Regions from separate parts of the Cytobacillus sp. ABV4_503 genome, predicted to be linked through region 1. Evidence: a T-box and tRNA genes for the amino acid it is inferred to sense, from the RefSeq annotation. Region 1 holds a T-box; the other holds one or more tRNA genes.
What was found. A T-box is a leader RNA that pairs with one kind of tRNA and senses whether it is charged. The one in region 1 lies ahead of thrS (threonine--tRNA ligase), so its partner is inferred to be a tRNA-Thr.
Positions count from the first base shown of each region.

Region 2: it has a tRNA-Thr gene. The T-box ahead of thrS (threonine--tRNA ligase) is inferred to sense a tRNA for this amino acid. The anticodon was not compared.

Region 1 is NZ_JBSWTH010000001.1:298,813-308,247, forward strand. It holds gene bla (class A beta-lactamase) at 1-38, shown strand, start outside; gene ACXAD1_RS01610 (glycerophosphodiester phosphodiesterase) at 255-1,085, shown strand; gene ACXAD1_RS01615 (N-acetyltransferase family protein) at 1,206-1,724, shown strand; gene ACXAD1_RS01620 (hypothetical protein) at 1,981-3,189, shown strand; gene ACXAD1_RS01625 (allantoate amidohydrolase) at 3,208-4,470, shown strand; gene ACXAD1_RS01630 (M20 family metallopeptidase) at 4,477-5,649, shown strand; gene ACXAD1_RS01635 (hypothetical protein) at 5,703-6,182, opposite strand; gene ACXAD1_RS01640 (cyclic-phosphate processing receiver domain-containing protein) at 6,423-6,782, opposite strand; gene thrS (threonine--tRNA ligase) at 6,991-8,190, opposite strand; T-box leader at 8,243-8,474, opposite strand; T-box leader at 8,516-8,748, opposite strand; T-box leader at 8,788-9,021, opposite strand; gene ACXAD1_RS01650 (YhgE/Pip domain-containing protein) at 9,090-9,435, opposite strand, start outside.
Region 2 is NZ_JBSWTH010000002.1:30,052-39,486, forward strand. It holds rRNA gene ACXAD1_RS25075 (23S ribosomal RNA) at 1-130, shown strand, start outside; rRNA gene rrf (5S ribosomal RNA) at 384-500, shown strand; tRNA gene ACXAD1_RS25085 (tRNA-Asn) at 522-596, shown strand; tRNA gene ACXAD1_RS25090 (tRNA-Thr) at 633-705, shown strand; tRNA gene ACXAD1_RS25095 (tRNA-Glu) at 733-807, shown strand; tRNA gene ACXAD1_RS25100 (tRNA-Val) at 812-887, shown strand; tRNA gene ACXAD1_RS25105 (tRNA-Thr) at 893-968, shown strand; tRNA gene ACXAD1_RS25110 (tRNA-Tyr) at 984-1,067, shown strand; tRNA gene ACXAD1_RS25115 (tRNA-Gln) at 1,132-1,206, shown strand; tRNA gene ACXAD1_RS25120 (tRNA-Lys) at 1,362-1,434, shown strand; tRNA gene ACXAD1_RS25125 (tRNA-Gly) at 1,503-1,577, shown strand; tRNA gene ACXAD1_RS25130 (tRNA-Ala) at 1,582-1,657, shown strand; gene rocF (arginase) at 1,852-2,757, shown strand; gene ACXAD1_RS25140 (Spo0E family sporulation regulatory protein-aspartic acid phosphatase) at 2,796-2,954, opposite strand; gene sigW (RNA polymerase sigma factor SigW) at 3,128-3,691, shown strand; gene ACXAD1_RS25150 (anti-sigma factor family protein) at 3,708-4,343, shown strand; gene cdaA (diadenylate cyclase CdaA) at 4,521-5,348, shown strand; gene ACXAD1_RS25160 (CdaR family protein) at 5,341-6,651, shown strand; gene glmM (phosphoglucosamine mutase) at 6,686-8,035, shown strand; gene ACXAD1_RS25170 (hypothetical protein) at 8,293-8,454, shown strand; gene glmS (glutamine--fructose-6-phosphate transaminase (isomerizing)) at 8,513-9,435, shown strand, end outside.

The sequences.
Region 1 (9,435 bases):
CAGAGGCAGCGGAGATGACAATAAAGGCTTTGGATTAAAACATTTACCAGCTGGGAAGATTCCCCCCCCCGCCGAAAAATGTGATAGGGTATTTTTATTCAGTTTCAAATAGCCGTTTTGTAAAAAAACATAAGAATAAAGGCTGGTTTTTGTTAACATGATCTTTATTTAGCCATAAAAATAATCACACACCCCTTAAACATTCCTTTTCTAGAATATGGTTGAATACATATTTTAGATAGGAGATGGAGAGCATGAACAAAAAATTAATAATCGGTACAGGGTTGGCTTTTTCACTGCTATTCAGCCCAATCAGCCAGGCGTTCGCAGCAGGACCGGCAACAGGGGAAAGGAAACAAGTGGATAATATAGCGCACCGCGGTGCCACAGGGTATGCACCGGAGAATACGGTAGCCGGCTTTGATCTGGCCGTTAATATGAAAGCCGATTATATCGAAATTGATGTTCAAAGAAGCAAAGATGGTGAATTAGTGGTAATCCACGATACAACTGTGGATCGTACAACAGATGGAACAGGAAAAGTGGGGGATTTAACGTTTGACTATTTAAGGAGTCTTGATGCCGGCAGATGGAAAGGGGAACAATTTGCGGGGGAACCGATCCCAACATTTGAAGAGATTCTGGATCGCTACCATGGTAAGGTTGGAATATTAATAGAATTGAAGGCTCCAGAGCTTTATCCCGGCATTGAAGAACAAGTGGCAGATGCATTAAAAGAACGAAATCTTGATAAGCCGCAAAATGAAAAAATCATTATCCAGTCTTTTAACTTCGACTCTATGAAAACAATGGATCAGCTTCTTCCTAAAGTGCCCATTGGTGTATTGACCTCTAACCGTGCCGATACTACAGCGGAAGCTTTACAGGAATTTTCAGCTTACGCAGATTGGTTCAATCCAAGCTATGGAATTGTCACCGAAGAATTAGTAAATCAGGTTCACTCTCTTGGCATGCAAATTGGGTCATGGACAGTGCGCAGCCAGGAAACCGCCGACCTCCTGTTCGAAATGGAAGTTGACGCCATCATTACTGATTATCCGGATTATGTTGATCCTAGAAACTAATATCAGGAAAAGGAGCAGCTGCCGCTCCTTTTTTATCTGAAATTTATTTGCTGAATAAGGAGAGGGATTATTTGTATTTCTATGGAATATAAACGTTATCCTTTTTCAGAGGTGAAGATAATGAACATAAGAAAAGCCGTTTTAGATGATTCAAAGGGTATTGCGAAAGTACATGTTGATAGCTGGAGATCAACCTATAGAAATATTATTCCTGATGCATTTTTGGAGAAGCTATCCTATGACAGGCGTATGGAATTATGGAATGAGAATATTATAAAAGAGGGAAATTATGTGTTTGTCGCAGAAAATAGCGATGGTGAAATCATCGGATTTGCTGATTGCGGCAAGAGAGTTAGTAATCATATTCCCGAGTCTGGTGATTTAACTGCGATTTATCTCCTAGAGGAATATCAGGGTAAGGGAGTTGGCAAGAGGCTCTTAAGGAAGGTTTTTCTGCAATTTGAAGAACTTGGCTTCAATAGGATTTTTGTGGAGGTATTAGAAGACAATAAAACCCGCTATTTCTATGAGTATTATGGTGCAGAAATATATAAAGCAAAAAAGATTACTATTGCAGGTGCTGAATTGAATCTTCTTATATATGAATGGAATAACATTAGGGATGTATTAATTAAATAGTAATCCAGGAAACCCGTCATATTGACGGGTTTTTATTTACTCTCATGTTCTATTAGATTTTTAAAATAATAATATTATTTTACCAAACTAAATAAAAAAACAAGCGTCATACAAAAACTGGAATGACATCGCTTACAAAAAATTTTCAATAATTTAAATTGACTGAAAAGTATAATTGTATTATTATTCTAACAATATATATATTATTCGCAACACGAATGAATAGGTATTCATCTTAGAGAAGGGGATGGGAATTATGTCACAGTTATTAGCTTTGGTTATTCTATTACTTATTTTATTTATTGGAGATCTGGTTGCGGTTCGCACAAAGGCGTGGGTGCCATCCATTTTCGTCTGTGCCGTACTGTTCCTTGCAGGTTATTGGACATTCTTTCCTCAGGATATCGTAGCATTGGCAGGGGTTCCGCCGGTTGTGGCTACGATGATGATGTACTTATTGATTACCAATATGGGAACATTGCTATCGATTCAGGAATTGAAAAATCAGTGGAAGACGATTGTGATTGCTTTATCAGGGATTTTGGGAATTATCGCAGTGTTATTAGGAATCGGAACATTTATTTTTGGTTTTAAGACAGTAGTTGTAGCCATCCCTCCTTTAGTTGGCGGTGTGGTATCTGCCCTGATCATGTCGGAAGGAGCGAAAGAGGCGGGCCTTGCTTCTTTATCGGTCTTTGCGATCGTGATTTATGTTATGCAGGGATTTGCGGGATATCCGCTTACTTCCGTTGTCCTGAAAAAAGAAGGAAAGCGGCTTTTACAGCAGTACCGAAGCGGAAAGCTTGCTTTTAAGGCACAGGGCATGGCAGCTGAAGAAACGGCAGCAGCAGCAGAGGCAGCTCCAAAACCTGAGCTTAAGCTTTTTAAAAATATGCCGGAGAAATATAATACAGATTTCTTCAAATTTTTAAGATTGGCTGTTGTATCCTACCTTGCTTATCTGACATCGACACTGCTTGCTCCAGTTGCCAGTGTCAGTCCATTTGTCCTTTGCCTATTGTTCGGGGTTATTGCTACAAGTATTGGCTTCCTTGAAAAGCAGGTACTGCAGAAAGCAAACGGCTTTGGCTTTGCGATCATGGCCCTGATGCTCTTTATTTTTGACGGGTTAAAGCAGGCTACACCAGGGATGATGCTTGAGATTATTTATCCTCTTGCAGGAAGCATTATTCTAGGCGTAATGGGAATGTATATCTTCTCATTCATCGCAGGGAAAATTTTAAAGGTGAGCAAGGAAATGGCCTTCGCTGTTTCGCTGACAGCACTATATGGTTTCCCGGCTGACTATATTATTACGAACGAAGTAATTAAATCTTTAACGGAAGATGAAAAAGAGAGGGAAATGCTGACGAGCAATATGCTGCCGCCTATGCTTGTCGGGGGATTCATCACCGTTACCATTGTGTCGGTGGTATTGGCCGGAATTTTTGTCGGACTATTATAAGAAAAGGATTGGATCGAAATGAGTGAAGTTCAAACAGGGAAAAATGTGAATCTGGAAAAAGTACAGGCGCGGATCGAAAATCATATTGACACCTTAAGCACTTTTACAGCGACTCCAGGCAGAGGAACAACCAGGCTGACGTATAGCCAGGAGGATCTGCTTGCACGGCAGTATATTAAGGCGGAAATGGAGAAAGCGGGCTTGACTGTCCGGGAAGATGGATTGGGCAATATCTTTGGTAAGCTTGAGGGGTCCCTAAAAGATGCACCAAGTGTTCTGATCGGCTCTCACTTTGATTCAGTCCCGAATGGGGGATCCTATGATGGACCTGCAGGAGTTGTAGCAGGTCTTGAAGTGGCTGCACTTTTCACTGAGATTGGATTAACGCCAAAATATCCGTTGGAGGTTATAGCCCTTATCGAAGAGGAAGGCTCCAGATTCGGCGGCGGCTTAATGGGGTCACGCGGAATGGCCGGTTTGCTGAGTGAGGAAGACTTCAAATCTTTGAAGGATAAAGGTGGCATTACGACCGTTGAAGCCATGGAGAAAATCGGGCTAGATCCTTCTCTTCCGAAAGCAAGAAGCCAGGAGTCAGTAAAGGCTTATCTGGAATTGCACATTGAACAGGGCCCTATATTAGAAGAAAAGAATATCCCAATCGGGGTAGTCGAAGCGATTGTCGGCTTAACGCAATTGGAAGTAACCGTAAAAGGGCAGGCCGGTCACGCAGGGACCACTCCAATGGACAGGCGGTCTGACGCGCTGGTTGCGGCTGCCGGGATGATAACTCAATTTCCCGGGCTGGCTGCGGCTGAAGGAGAAGGGACCGTAGTGACAACCGGGCAATTGAAGGTATATCCAAACGGAGCCAATGTGATTCCGGATCAAACGGTCTTTTCTGTAGATATTCGCTCCGGCAAGGAGGAACATGTCCAGAATGTCGTTCAAAAAGTGAAAGAATTAGCAGATTCCTATTGTGATAGCGGAGTAGAAATAACTGTCGAACAGCTTTTATATATTCAGCCAAAAGAGATGAATAAAGAGATTGTCACCCTGTTAAAGGAGAAAAGCAGTGAACTTGGTTTCACTTCATGCCCCATGAATAGCGGCGCCGGGCACGATGCAATGGTTTTCGCTGATTACACAAGTACTGGGATGCTGTTTATTCCAAGTAAAAACGGTTTGAGCCATTGTCCGGAAGAATGGTCTGATTCCCGGCATATTGCCGAAGCTGTCCAAATCCTGTTTGAGGCAGCAATAGAGCTAACGGAGGCGGAATAAGCAATGATTCATAACGGTCTAAAAGAATTGATTGGGGCATATAGTGATGAATTAACGGAACTGCGCAGAAAATTGCATCGTGAACCAGAGGTGTCATGGGAGGAATACAAAACCACGCAATTTATATGTGAGTATCTTAATGGTCTGGACATCCCCTTTAAAAGAACGGAACCAACTGGTGTCATTGCTGAAATAGCAGGCGTGAAGCCTGGAAAGACGGTAGCTTTAAGGGGAGACATGGATGCGCTGCAGGTGGAGGAATTGAATAAGAATCTTCCTTATGCATCTCTGGAAAATGGCAAAATGCATGCATGCGGGCATGATGCCCATACCGCCATGCTGCTGATTGCCGCCAAGGCATTAAATGAGATAAAAGAAGAATTGCCGGGAACTGTCCGGCTTTTGTTCCAGCCAGCTGAAGAGGTAGCGGAAGGGGCAAAGATGATGGTGGAACAGGGAGCGATGGAAGGCGTGGAAAATGTCTTTGGCATCCACATCTGGTCGCAAATGCCGACACATAAAGTCTCCTGTACACCCGGGCCATCCTTCGCATCAGCTGATATATTCAAGGTGACATTCAAAGGGAAAGGCGGGCATGGGGCGATGCCGCATGATTGCATTGATGCCGCTATAGTGGCATCTTCCTTTGTCATGAATGTGCAGAGTGTTGTGTCCAGAACCATTGATGCCCAGCATCCTTCCGTCCTCACCATCGGAAAAATGGTGGTCGGCACAAGGTTCAACATCATCGCTGAAAATGCCGTTATTGAGGGAACAGTCCGCTGTTTCAATCCTGAAACAAGGGACTATATAGAAAAGCAGCTTCAGCACTATGCTGAAAACACGGCAGCTATCTACGGTGCAAAAGCAGAGTTGGAGTACGTCCGGGGGTCGCAAGCGGTAATCAATGATGAATACAGTGCACAATTAGTACAAAAAGTTGCATCTGAAGCTTTTGGAGAAAATGTTCTATTTAATGAAAAGCCCACAATGGGGGCTGAAGATTTCAGTTTCTTCCTGGACAAAGCACCTGGCAGCTTCGCCCTCATTGGCAGCGGCAATCCTGAAAAAGACACAGAGTGGGCTCACCACCATGGCAAATTCAATATTGACGAAGACGCCTTATCGACAGGTGCAGAGCTATATGCACAATATGCCTGGGCATACTTGAACGAATAAGAGTAAAGCTGATCTTAAAGAAAAATCCGTTCCTCGTATTTGGAGGAGCGGATTTATTTTTGATAAGTTTCAGAACTTCTTATAAATTTTAAAAGCCACGGCAGGAAAAAGGCATAAGCAATGAAGTGTACAGGGGTTGACCACCAAGTATTCCAGCGTTTCATTAATCCTACCTTAACGGTGAGCCACTCCAGGATGAGAGATAAGATGACAAATAAAATAACCCAGAACCATTTGCTTTCGTTTTTGTAAAAGTTCAAATAGATGACTGATAAACAAGAGGGGATGATACCAAAAAGTAAAAGCTCAGGCAGTCCTTCTTTTTGCGGGTCACCGATGTCAAAAAGATCTAATGGAACGGCTATTGTGATATCAACCATCCATACGATATAACCGATTAGACCAAAGATTATGTATATTTCCTTCCAGCATATTCTTTTCTTTGACATGAAAATCACAATCGAAATTAGAACCAAACCAAGAATGGCAGGATACCACCAACCTTGAGTTAAAGCGAAATCTGGCTGCTCCATCTTATTCCCTCCATTGTCTTAGAATTGGTTAGAATAATCGTCTTTATTCAATAGTAAAGGAGGGATCTGAAAAAATAATGGAAACTCAAAAATCCGCTTTCAATGCCAGGCGGTTTTACTTTCACTCAGCAGGTTAAACAGGAAAATATAAAAAAAGAAAGCAGTTAATAAACTCTGCTCCCCATCGATAAAAAATTGACTGTGACCAAGTGGTGGGAATAAGTGTTAGTCGATGGAACTCTAATATTTGTGCAGGTAATTCGGCGGAATGGAATTTAGGGGCAGTGGTCTTAAGATTACTTTAATATCAGTGGGCATTTCAAAATCCTGCTGTGCTTGTTTTAAATAATGATACATAGCTTTCCCGCCTGCGGAATTGGCAGAGTGAACAGTTATGCGATCCGCAAATAACTGTTTTTGAACCATTAAATGAACAAGCATAAGACCATTTCTCGATTTACTTACTAAATCATGGTCTAAAGACAAGTGGTCAATTTCAAAGGTCTGAAGCAAATGGATACACTCATCAATGGTCTCAACTAATACATGACCATCAGGCGCTTTCCGATAATCATCCAGGAATACGCTTATTTTCTCCAATTTTATCCCCCTTTCGAAGGGGTGACTAAGAAAAGTCAAGTTGACCCTAAGGGTTTGATTCACCTTTCATTGTAACATACATATGTAAGTAAAGGTACCTTAAAGGGGATAATTGGAAGTTGGTGCACCCATTATGTTTACAGGCTATAAAAAAGGTGATGTACAAGGAAAGCCCAAAAGGAATAAAATCCTTCTGAGCTTGAAAGGTCTATCTGCCGGCGTTTATTTCATTATTGAATCGTTCGATTACTTCCGGTATGCTCATCACACCGATATTTCCCTCTTTACGTTTTCTCAGCGAAAGGGATTGCTGCTCCATTTCCTTATCACCAATCACCAGCATGCAGGGAACTTTCTGTTTTTCGGCTTCTCTGATCTTGAGTCCCATTTTCTCTGTTCTGAAGTCGACTTCAGAACGGATACCAGCTGATTCAAATTGTGATTTTACATAGTCTGCATATTCTGCATGGGCATCTGAAATGGGAATGATTTTTGCTTGAACAGGTGACAGCCACAGTGGGAAATCGCCAGCAAAATGTTCAATTAGAATGGCCATGAATCGCTCAACTGAACCAAAGATGGCCCTATGAATCATAATGGGAAGGTGAAGTTTGTTATCTTCGGCAACATAAGCACAATTAAACTTTTGCGGCATTTGAAAATCCAGCTGGACAGTACCGCATTGCCAGCTTCTTCCGAGTGAATCCAATATATGAAAGTCAATTTTCGGCCCGTAAAACGCCCCATCACCAGGATTAATCTGATAGTTAACCCCTTTGTTTTTTAAAACAGTTTCTAAAGCCCCTTCAGCACGTTCCCACATTTCCTTTGATCCCATGTATTCCTCCGGGCGTGTTGAAAGTTCAACTTTATAGTCAAAACCAAAGTGGGAGTAGAACTCGTCAATTAGGACAAGTATTTTATCAATCTCTGCTTCAATTTGATCAGCCCTCACAAATAAATGAGCGTCATCTTGAGTGAACGACCGGACTCTTAACAGTCCATTTAAAGAACCTGAGAGTTCGTGTCTGTGGACTAATCCGAGCTCCGCATAGCGGAGAGGCAATTCTCTGTAGCTTCTCCGTTTGCTATTGAAAACCAATATCGCACCGGGGCAGTTCATAGGCTTTATCGCATAATTTTGTTCATCCACATTTGAGAAATACATATTTTCATGATAATGATCCCAATGGCCGGATTGTTCCCAAAGTTCCTGTTTCATCATAATCGGTGTCTTAATTTCCTGATAGCCTGCCCGCTGGTGTTTTCGTCTCCAGTAACCTTCAAGTTCATTTCGCATCACCATTCCATTTGGCAGGAAAAAAGGCATTCCTGGGGCTTCCCCCATGGATGTGAAAAGCTCCAGTTCTTGACCTAACTTTCTATGATTTATTTTTTCTGCTTCCATTTTCAATTCCTCCTGATTTTTAGTTATAAAAAAAGACCACACTCCTCCCAAACATAGGGACGAGTGTGGTCGTGGTGCCACCCTAATTCCATAAAGCAATCGAAAAACTGCTTTATGCTCAAAAAGATAACGGATCCCCCGATTATGGATACTCTGAAATGAACATTTCCCCATAATAGCTCCAAGGCGGTAAATCACTCCCTTTTCTTCAAGGCTTTCAGCCGGTGGCCCTGATCTCTGGAAAGAAGATAAAGAATGATTCATGTCCTTTTCAACGCTTAAACTTATAGTTTTAATTAAAATAAAAAGCCGCACTCATCCCAGCAAAAGGGACGAGTGCGGCCGTGGTTCCACCCTAATTCCATAAAGCTATTGAAAGACTGCTTTATGCTCATAAAGATAACGGGTTCCCCGATTATGGATACTCTGAAATAGATCATTTCCCCATAATAGCTCCAAGGTGGTAAATCATTCCCTTTTCTTCAGGGCTTTCAGCCGAGGGCCCTGATCTCTGAAAAGAAAACAAAGAAAGATTCGTGTCCTTATCAACGCTAACTATATAGTTTTAAATAAAATAAAAAACGCACCCATCCCAGCAAAAGGGACGAGTGCGGTCGTGGTGCCACCCTAATTCCATAAAGCATTCCGAAAGACTGCTTTATGCTCAAAAAGATAACGGATAACCCGATTATAGATACTCTGATTAGATCATTTCCCCATAATAGCTCCAAGGCGGTAAACCAATCTCTTTTCTTCAGGGCTTACAGCCGGTGGCCCTGATCTCTGGAAAGAAAAATAAAGAAAGATTCGTGTCCTTTTCATAGCTCATATTGAATATTTTTACTGATTTTAATACACATTTTGGAAAAGGTCAAGAGGGTTAATAAAACTTTTGGACCCTAATGAAACAACCCCGATTCCTTCGATTTCTTCATCAGTGCTTTCGTTTTTCTGCTTAATGGCTCTTTCAGGAAGATTCCAATTAATAGTGCAATGAAACCGATTAGCATTAGACTCAGGAGGTCTCTATATACTCTCTCCCAAACAATGCCTCCAACAGCTTCTCTCATTAAATCAATGGCATAAGAGAAGGGCAGGAAGGGGTGGATGGTTTGGAAAAATTCAGGAAGCAAGGCGGTCGGATAGGTTCCGCCAGCACCCGCAATCTGAAGCACCAGCAAGACAATCGCCATGGCTTTTCCGACATCGCCAAATACAGATACTAATGTATAAACAATTAATATA
Region 2 (9,435 bases), on a different contig from region 1:
CCTCGAGATGAGATTTCCCATAGCGTCAAGCTAGTAAGATCCCTGAAAGATGATCAGGTTGATAGGTCAGAGGTGGAAGCGTGGCGACATGTGGAGCTGACTGATACTAATCGATCGAGGACTTAACCAAAACGAAAAGCGGAGGCGACTGTTCAACTTCGAAAGACGTTGGAGAGCCGGCCATTCAAATCCTGGTTTTGGGATTTGGAGGGACGGATCGAAACGGCCGAGAAGTTAGGAGCCGAAGCTAGACAAGTCATTGGTGAATACTCGGCAAAATACTTCTTCATGCATTATCTAGTTTTGAGGGAACGAAAAAATGAAATTCTCTCTTGAAAAAAACATTAAAAGAAAGTACAATTATACTTGTCTTTTAAAAATAGTCTGGTGGCGATGGCGAGAAGGTCACACCCGTTCCCATACCGAACACGGAAGTTAAGCTTCTCAGCGCCGATGGTAGTTAGGGGCTGTCCCCTTGTGAGAGTAGGACGCTGCCGGGCTGTTTACTAAAATACCACTTTTCCGCAGTAGCTCAGTGGTAGAGCATTCGGCTGTTAACCGAACGGTCGCAGGTTCGAATCCTGCCTGCGGAGCCATTTTCATAAAGCCCCTTTTGGGAATTATGAGCTGTTGCTTCCATAGCTCAGCAGGTAGAGCACTTCCATGGTAAGGAAGAGGTCACCGGTTCGAGCCCGGTTGGAAGCTCTCTTAATGTAGACAACTAGAGTACTAGGCCCCTTGGTCAAGCGGTTAAGACACCGCCCTTTCACGGCGGTAACACGGGTTCGAATCCCGTAGGGGTCACCATAATGGAGGATTAGCTCAGCTGGGAGAGCATCTGCCTTACAAGCAGAGGGTCGGCGGTTCGATCCCGTCATCCTCCACCATATTTGCCGGTGTAGCTCAATTGGTAGAGCAACTGACTTGTAATCAGTAGGTTGGGGGTTCAAGTCCTCTCGCCGGCACCATCTTTTTTTATAGATGGAGGGGTAGCGAAGTGGCTAAACGCGGCGGACTGTAAATCCGCTCCTTCGGGTTCGGCAGTTCGAATCTGCCCCCCTCCACCATTTATTCTTAATAAAACACAAAAAACTGGACAAGCTATGAATGTCCTTTTTATTTTGTAATTATTGGGCTATAGCCAAGCGGTAAGGCACCGGACTTTGACTCCGTCACTCGCAGGTTCGAATCCTGCTAGCCCAGCCATTTTCGAGCCATTAGCTCAGTTGGTAGAGGATTTTAAAAGAATGCAGCATCGAAGCGTTACATCCCTGAATGGCAAGCTTTTAAAATCTGCGACAAAGACCGCAGGGCTTTGAAGCACATCTGCAAATTAAGTTTAGGCATCAGAATTATATTTTGAGCCATTAGCTCAGTCGGTAGAGCATCTGACTTTTAATCAGAGGGTCGAAGGTTCGAGTCCTTCATGGCTCACTTTATAGAAAAACACAGACCTTGGGAATCGACTCCTGAAGGTCTTACTTGTAAATATAAATATTTTTGCGGAAGTAGTTCAGTGGTAGAACATCACCTTGCCAAGGTGGGGGTCGCGGGTTCGAATCCCGTCTTCCGCTCCAAAATGGGGCCTTAGCTCAGCTGGGAGAGCGCCTGCTTTGCACGCAGGAGGTCAGCGGTTCGATCCCGCTAGGCTCCACCATTATACATAATTCGACAATCCTTAAACCAGCATGGTTTAGGGATTTTTTATTTCTCTTATTGGAAAGTTAACACCTTGATTTTTAAGATTACCTTCCCCGGCAGCCGCATATATATACACGATTTTGTCGAGTTGAGTCATGTGTTTGAAAGCGGTTAAAATAAGAGTATGAAGGGAAAGGGAGGACTTGTAATATGAAAAGACAGAAATTATCGATAATTGGAATGCCGATGGATCTTGGCCAGATGAGACGCGGTGTGGACATGGGACCAAGTGCGATCCGATATGCAGGTGTAAATGAGCGATTAAAGTGTTTATTCGAAGAAGTCCATGACCAGGGTGATATTGCCATCGGCCGTCCGGAAGTTCAAATCGATCCAAATTCAAATCTTAGAAACTTGGACCTTATTGCTGAAAAGACAGAAAAACTAGGAGAAGAAGTTGATAAAGCAATAGAAAGTGGTTCTTTTCCATTAGTACTTGGCGGCGATCACAGCATCGCAATTGGAACATTAGCCGGTGTTTCGAAGCACTACAAAAATCTTGGAGTAATCTGGTATGATGCCCACGGGGACTTAAATACAGCTGAAACTTCACCTTCAGGGAACATTCATGGCATGCCACTTGCAGTAAGCCTGGGAATTGGGCACCCGCTTTTAACCAATGTAGGAGGATATGCTCCAAAGGTTAAGCCGGAGAATATTGTTATTATTGGAGCAAGATCTTTGGATGAAGGAGAACGGGAGCTAATTAAGGAAAAAGGCATTAAAGTATATACCATGCACGAAATTGACCGGCTTGGGATGACCAAAGTTATGGAGGAGTCTATTACATATTTAAAAGAAAGAAATACAGATGGTGTTCATCTGTCTCTGGATTTGGATGGACTGGATCCGCATGATGCACCGGGTGTTGGAACTCCCGTTATTGGCGGCATCAGCTATCGTGAAAGCCATTTGGCCATGGAGATGCTTGCAGAAGCTCAGATCATAACATCGGCTGAATTTGTAGAGGTTAATCCAATTTTGGATGACAAAAATAAAACAGCTACCGTGGCAGTCGCGCTAATGGGTTCATTATTTGGCGAAAAGCTTCTATAATAGAAAATAAAAATGAGCAGAACGTAAACAAGTTCTGCTCATTTTTTTGCTGTGAGTGTATAATATTTATTTAGAAGCTGATCGAGTTTCGTGCTCGTATCAACTACCATGTGATCTGTAAAAGAAGCGGAAGCTGCTAACTGCATCATTCTTGACCGGCAATCCTCAATATCTCTCAATAATTCCTTAACACACACCGTAACCAACCCTTTTCGAATAATTTAGTACTTTTATACCCTAAAAGAAAAAAATTAAACCAGAATAAGTAAAAATTTGCTAATATAGAAATTGAATGTTTTTTTATTAAAATGAAACCTTTTCCGCTATCGGTTCGTATTATCGATTAGCCGCACTGGAGCTGAGGTAAAAAATGGAGACAATCGTAAAGAAGAGGATAAAGCAAGTATTAAAGGGCGACCAGGATGCTTATGCTGAAGTTGTTGAAATATACAAAGATAAAGTTTTTCAGATATGCTACAGAATGCTGGGAAACAGGCATGAGGCAGAGGATATCGCTCAGGAGGCTTTCTTAAGAGCCTATGTAAACATTGCCAGCTTTAATATTGACTTGAAGTTTTCCACGTGGCTTTTTCGGATTGCCACAAACCTATGTATAGACAGAATCAGAAAAAAGAAGCCTGATTATTATCTGGATGCAGAGGTCGCAGGAACGGATGGACTGAACATGTATTCTCAAATTGCTTCCGATGCGAGGCTGCCTGAAGAAGATGTAGAAAGTCTGGAATTGCAGGAAACAATCCAAAGGGAGATATCGAAGCTTCCGGAGAAATATCGTTCGGTTATTGTTTTAAAATATATTGAAGAATTATCGCTGAACGAGATCAGTGAAACGCTCGACCTTCCTCTGGGAACGGTTAAAACCAGGATTCACCGGGGCCGGGAAGCACTTAGGAATCAATTAAGATACGTTTAAAAAGAGGGTGAGAACTTTGAAATGTCCAGCAGAAATGGTTGTTTATATGCATGAGTACCTAGATGAAGAGATCTCAGCCGAACATGAGATGGAATTAAGGGCACACTTGCAGAACTGTGAGGAATGCCAAATTCATTTCCATGAATTAAAGAAGACGATCGCTTTAGTCCAAAGCACTTCACATATACAGGCACCTGAAAATTTTACGGCAAACGTTATGGCGAAATTGCCCAAAGAAAAGCGGAAAGTCGGTGTCCAGCGCTGGTTCAGGCATCATCCGCTTTTAACTGCGGCGTCCCTCTTTCTTGTTCTGATGATGGGAAGCGTCGCTTCTTCCTGGGATCAGGATCACCAATTATCGGTTTCTAAGCAGCCAAACCTTGTGGTGCAAAACGATAAGGTGATCGTACCGGAAGGTGAAGTGGTAAAAGGCGATGTAGTGGTTAAGAACGGTGACTTGGAAATCCAGGGCGAAATAGAGGGAAATGTTACGGTCATCAATGGCCAGCAGTACATGGCTTCAGCCGGTAATGTTACCGGAGAAATCGAAGAGGTTGATGCCATTTTCGAATGGCTTTGGTATCACATCAAAAAGGCAGCCAAGGATGCTGTTAATGTATTTGAAAGCGGAGAAACAGAAAAAGAGAAATAGTCATAACCATAGTAAGAATCCCTGCTTTAAGGCAGGGGTTCTTAGTGTGCTTATTTTTCCAGAGTGGTGTCTGTTGTCTCAAAATTGGAATTAGCGTTAAATATGATATAATATGAAAGTTACATAAAAGAACTTTAAGCATTTTTGCTTTTGAAATATATAATTGGAGGAAGGATAATGTCGTTTGCAGATTTCTCTATTTTGAAATTGTTGGCTAATACAATAGACATTCTCCTTGTCTGGTACGTCATCTATAAGCTCATAATGATTGTTAAAGGAACAAAGGCTGTCCAATTGCTGAAGGGGATTTTTGTCATTATTCTGGTTAAAGTAGCAAGCGACAAGTTCCACCTGCAAACATTAGGATGGATGATGGAACAAGTGCTTCTTTGGGGATTTCTGGCCATCATAATCATTTTCCAGCCGGAGCTGCGAAGAGCACTGGAGCAATTGGGAAGAGGAAGATTCTTCTCAAGGACGGCTAATCAGGAGGAGGAAAATCAGGAGAAACTGGTCGAATCCATTGCAAAGGCTGTGGATTATATGGCTAAACGCCGCATTGGGGCGCTTATTTCAGTTGAGCGGGAAACAGGGATGAACGATTATATTGAAACCGGTATTCAGCTGGATTCCAAAATTTCATCTGAGCTCCTGATTAATATATTTATACCGAATACACCGCTGCATGACGGAGCCGTTATCATTCAAAAGAATTGTGTGGCTGCAGCAGCGTGTTATCTGCCGCTGTCAGAAAGTCCATTCATCTCAAAAGAGCTGGGCACCAGACACAGGGCTGCTTTAGGTATAAGTGAAGTAACTGACAGTATTACCATTATCGTTTCAGAGGAAACAGGAAGTGTTTCCTTAACCAAAAACGGTGAGCTGCACCGTGATTTAAAAGCTGAAACTTTTAAAGATATGCTTTCAAATGAGTTGCTTGTTCAACATAAAATAAAGCAGACTTCTTCAGGTCTTTGGAACTGGAGGGGGAAAAAGAATGGATAAGTTAATTGATAAATTGGTAGACACCCGCTGGTTCATGAAAATTGTTGCTTTGATTCTGGCACTTTTTCTATTTGATTCAGTATATGATGCAGATAAGGAATTAAAGGACATTAACGTTCCAGGCCAGCAGGATTCAGACATTATTGAAGATGTCCCTGTGAAAAGCTATTATGATACGGAAAATCTGGTTGTTACCGGTATTCCGGATACTGTTGATTTGAGCATAGAGGGTCCCAAGAGCCACCTTGAGCCAGCAAAAAAACAGCAGAATTTTGAAGTATATGTAGATTTGACAAATGCAGAAACTGGCTCTCAACGAGTGGAAATTAAGATCCGCGATATCTCAGATAAACTTGATGTGACGATCAATCCGCAATATGCAGATGTGACAGTCCATGAAAAAGTGACCCAGGAATTTAAAGTGGATGCAGAATTTAATAATGGCCTGCTTGGTGAGGGCTATACCGCCGAAGCGGCATCTGCAGAACCAAAGACGGTAAAAATCACGGGAGCAAAAGAAGTGATTGAGCGGATCAGCTTTGTTAAAGCAACTCTTGATGTAAAGGGGCCAATAACCGAGACAATCACTAATGAAGCAACTGTCAGGGTATTGGACCGTGAGATGAATAAGCTTGATGTTATTGTGGAACCCGAAGTGATTCAAGTAACAGTACCTGTTAAGCAGTTAAGCAAGACGGTTCCCGTTACGATCGTCCGGAAGGGAGAACCTCAAGATGGTGTTACCATTAATTCGATTGAACTCGATGTTGACGAGGCTTCTATTACGGGCCGGGAAGAAATATTAAATGAGACTGAAAGTGTCAGGGTAGAGGTGGATGTCAGCAAGATTGAAAAAGATACCGTGCTCACCCTGCCGGTTATTATTCCGGATGGGATTTCTGCAGTGGATCCTAAGACAGTGAAGGCGACTGTAGACGTCAGCACTGAGGAGAATGTGAATGAAGAGGATAATACAGAAGAGCCTGCTGAAGAAACAGAGGCACAGGAACAAGAGGAAACCAAAACCTTTTCAAGCCTCCCCATCAACTTAGTGGAATTAGCTGAAGAATATGAAGCGGTCCTTAAAAACCCAGCTTCCGGACGGACAAGTATTACGGTTACCGGTAAAAGCAGCACGGTTCAGGATCTCAAAGCAGAAGATTTTAATATATATTTGAGCCTGGCAGACCTTGGTGAAGGTGACCATGAGGTGCCAATCAGCGTCGATGGCCCTTCAGGGGTGGATATAAAACCTGCAGCAGGCAAAGCGACCATAACGATTACGCAAAAAGAAGAAGCTTAATATAGTTTTTAAAGTTAGAAGGAGCGATTATAAAATGGGTAAATATTTCGGTACAGATGGAGTACGAGGAGTTGCAAATAGTGAACTGACACCGGAGCTGGCTTTTAAACTGGGCCGCTTTGGGGGTTATGTATTAACAAAGGACCATGATCGTCCGAAAGTATTAATCGGCCGTGATACCCGTATTTCGGGCCATATGCTGGAAGGCGCACTTGTAGCGGGGCTATTATCAATCGGAGCAGAAGTTATGCGTCTCGGAGTCATTTCAACGCCTGGCGTCGCTTATTTAACAAAAGCACTGGGTGCAGAAGCTGGCGTAATGATTTCTGCATCCCATAATCCTGTTGAAGATAACGGAATCAAGTTCTTTGGCCCGGATGGATTTAAACTTTCTGATGCTCAGGAAGCTGAGATTGAGGTATTAATGGATATGGAAGCAGACCAGCTTCCAAGACCGGTCGGAGGCAGCCTGGGACAGGTAAATGATTATTTTGAAGGCGGACAGAAGTATCTTCAATACCTAAAGCAGACGGTTGATGAAGATTTCTCTGGCATCCACATTGCGCTTGATTGTGCACATGGTGCCACTTCTCCGCTGGCAACACACCTATTTGCTGATCTTGATGCTGATCTTTCAATGATGGGAGCATCTCCTAACGGATTAAATATCAATGCAGGAGTTGGTTCTACACATCCTGAGGCATTATCTGCCTTTGTTAAGGAAAAAGAAGCAGATGTAGGTTTGGCATTTGATGGCGATGGAGACCGTTTAATTGCCATTGATGAAAATGGCGATATTGTAGATGGCGACCAGATCATGTATATTTGCGGAAAATATATGAAAGAGCAGGGAAGGCTTAAGCAAAACACAGTAGTTTCCACTGTGATGAGCAACCTTGGATTCTATAAAGGGCTTGAAGTCAATGGTGTGGAAAGTGTTCAGACAGCTGTAGGCGACCGTTATGTTGTGGAGGAAATGAAGAAGAACGGCTACAACCTTGGCGGAGAACAGTCAGGACATATTATTTTCCTGGACTACATCACAACTGGAGATGGGCTTTTGACAGGCCTTCAGCTTGTTAACATCATGAAAGTAACCAAAAAGCCGCTATCTGAGCTTGCAAACGAAATGCAGAAATTCCCGCAGAAGCTTGTGAACATCCGTGTTACAGATAAACACCATGTGACTGACAATGAAAAAGTGAAAGAAGTCATTGCGCAGGTTGAAGAAGAAATGAACGGAAACGGCCGGATCCTTGTCCGCCCTTCCGGTACAGAGCCGCTTGTCCGTGTAATGGCAGAAGCGCCAACAGGTGAGCTGTGCGCGTCTTATGTAGAGCGCATCTCTGCTGTTGTTGAAAGTGAAATGGGATTAAAAGAATAAGCAGCACAATTCATATGCATAAGGGAACTCCTGAACTCCCTTATGCATATTTTAATTTGTGGGAGTTTCCATCCTCTCCATATTCATTTATCTGTTGACGGAAGTCTGACTTTGATGTATGATAATCCTGTTTTTGTATTTATGAATACAAGACAGCTTCATTCAAAAAGAGAAAGGTGGATAGTGAACAAATTAATTTAAAGCGCCTGAACTGATCCTGGACGTAAGGATTAGTTGACGAGGAGGAGGTTTATCGAATGTTCGGCGGATGCCTCCCGGTTGAAAGCACAACCGATGATTTCTTCTTTAAAACATTCGGGCAACTGAATGGACAAAGAGAAGGGAATGCTAAAACTAAATACGCTCATCCAAGAGGCTGTATTGCCCCATTGAGCGACGAATATAAAAAACAGAGATAAGGGGCAGGAGTGCCCCGAAAAGGCTTCTTGCCCCTTCATTATTAGGAGGAAGAGAAGTATGTGTGGTATCGTTGGATATATTGGAAACTTAGATTCAAAGGAAATTTTATTAAAGGGCTTGGAGAAGCTTGAATATAGAGGCTATGATTCAGCTGGCATCGCGGTTATGAATGATAACGGCGTTCAGGTTTTCAAGGAAAAAGGCCGTATTGCGGATCTTCGCAGCATTGTTGATGAAGATGTGATGGCAAACACAGGGATTGGACACACCCGCTGGGCAACTCATGGTGTTCCAAGCAAAGTAAATGCTCACCCTCATCAAAGCAACTCCGGCCGTTTAACGCTTGTCCACAATGGCGTAATTGAGAACTATGACATTTTAAAGCGCGAATATTTGCAGGGAGTTTCCCTTAAAAGTGATACAGATACAGAAATCATCGTTCAGCTTATTGAATTATTCTTGAACGAAGGTTCTAATACTGAAGAAGCGTTCCGCAAAACGCTGACACTTTTAAAAGGCTCATATGCGATCGCCCTTTTGGATGCAGAAAACGATGAAACGATTTTTGTTGCAAAAAACAAAAGCCCTCTTCTGGTTGGATTAGGTGAAACATTCAATGTAGTCGCTTCTGACGCAATGGCGATGCTGCAAGTTACAGATCAATATGTTGAATTAATGGATAAAGAAATCGTTATTGTCACAAAAGATGCTGTAAAAATCCAGACGCTGAATGGCGAGGAAATCAGCCGGGATCCGTATACCGCCGAATTGGATGCAAGCGATATTGAAAAAGGAACATATCCTCACTACATGCTGAAAGAAATCGATGAGCAGCCTTTAGTGATGCGCAAAATCATCCAGAAGTATCAAAATGATAATGGCGAGCTGACAATCGACCAGGAAATCGTTGAAGCAATGAACGATGCAGACCGCATTTATATCATTGCTGCCGGGACTTCTTATCATGCAGGTCTTGTTGG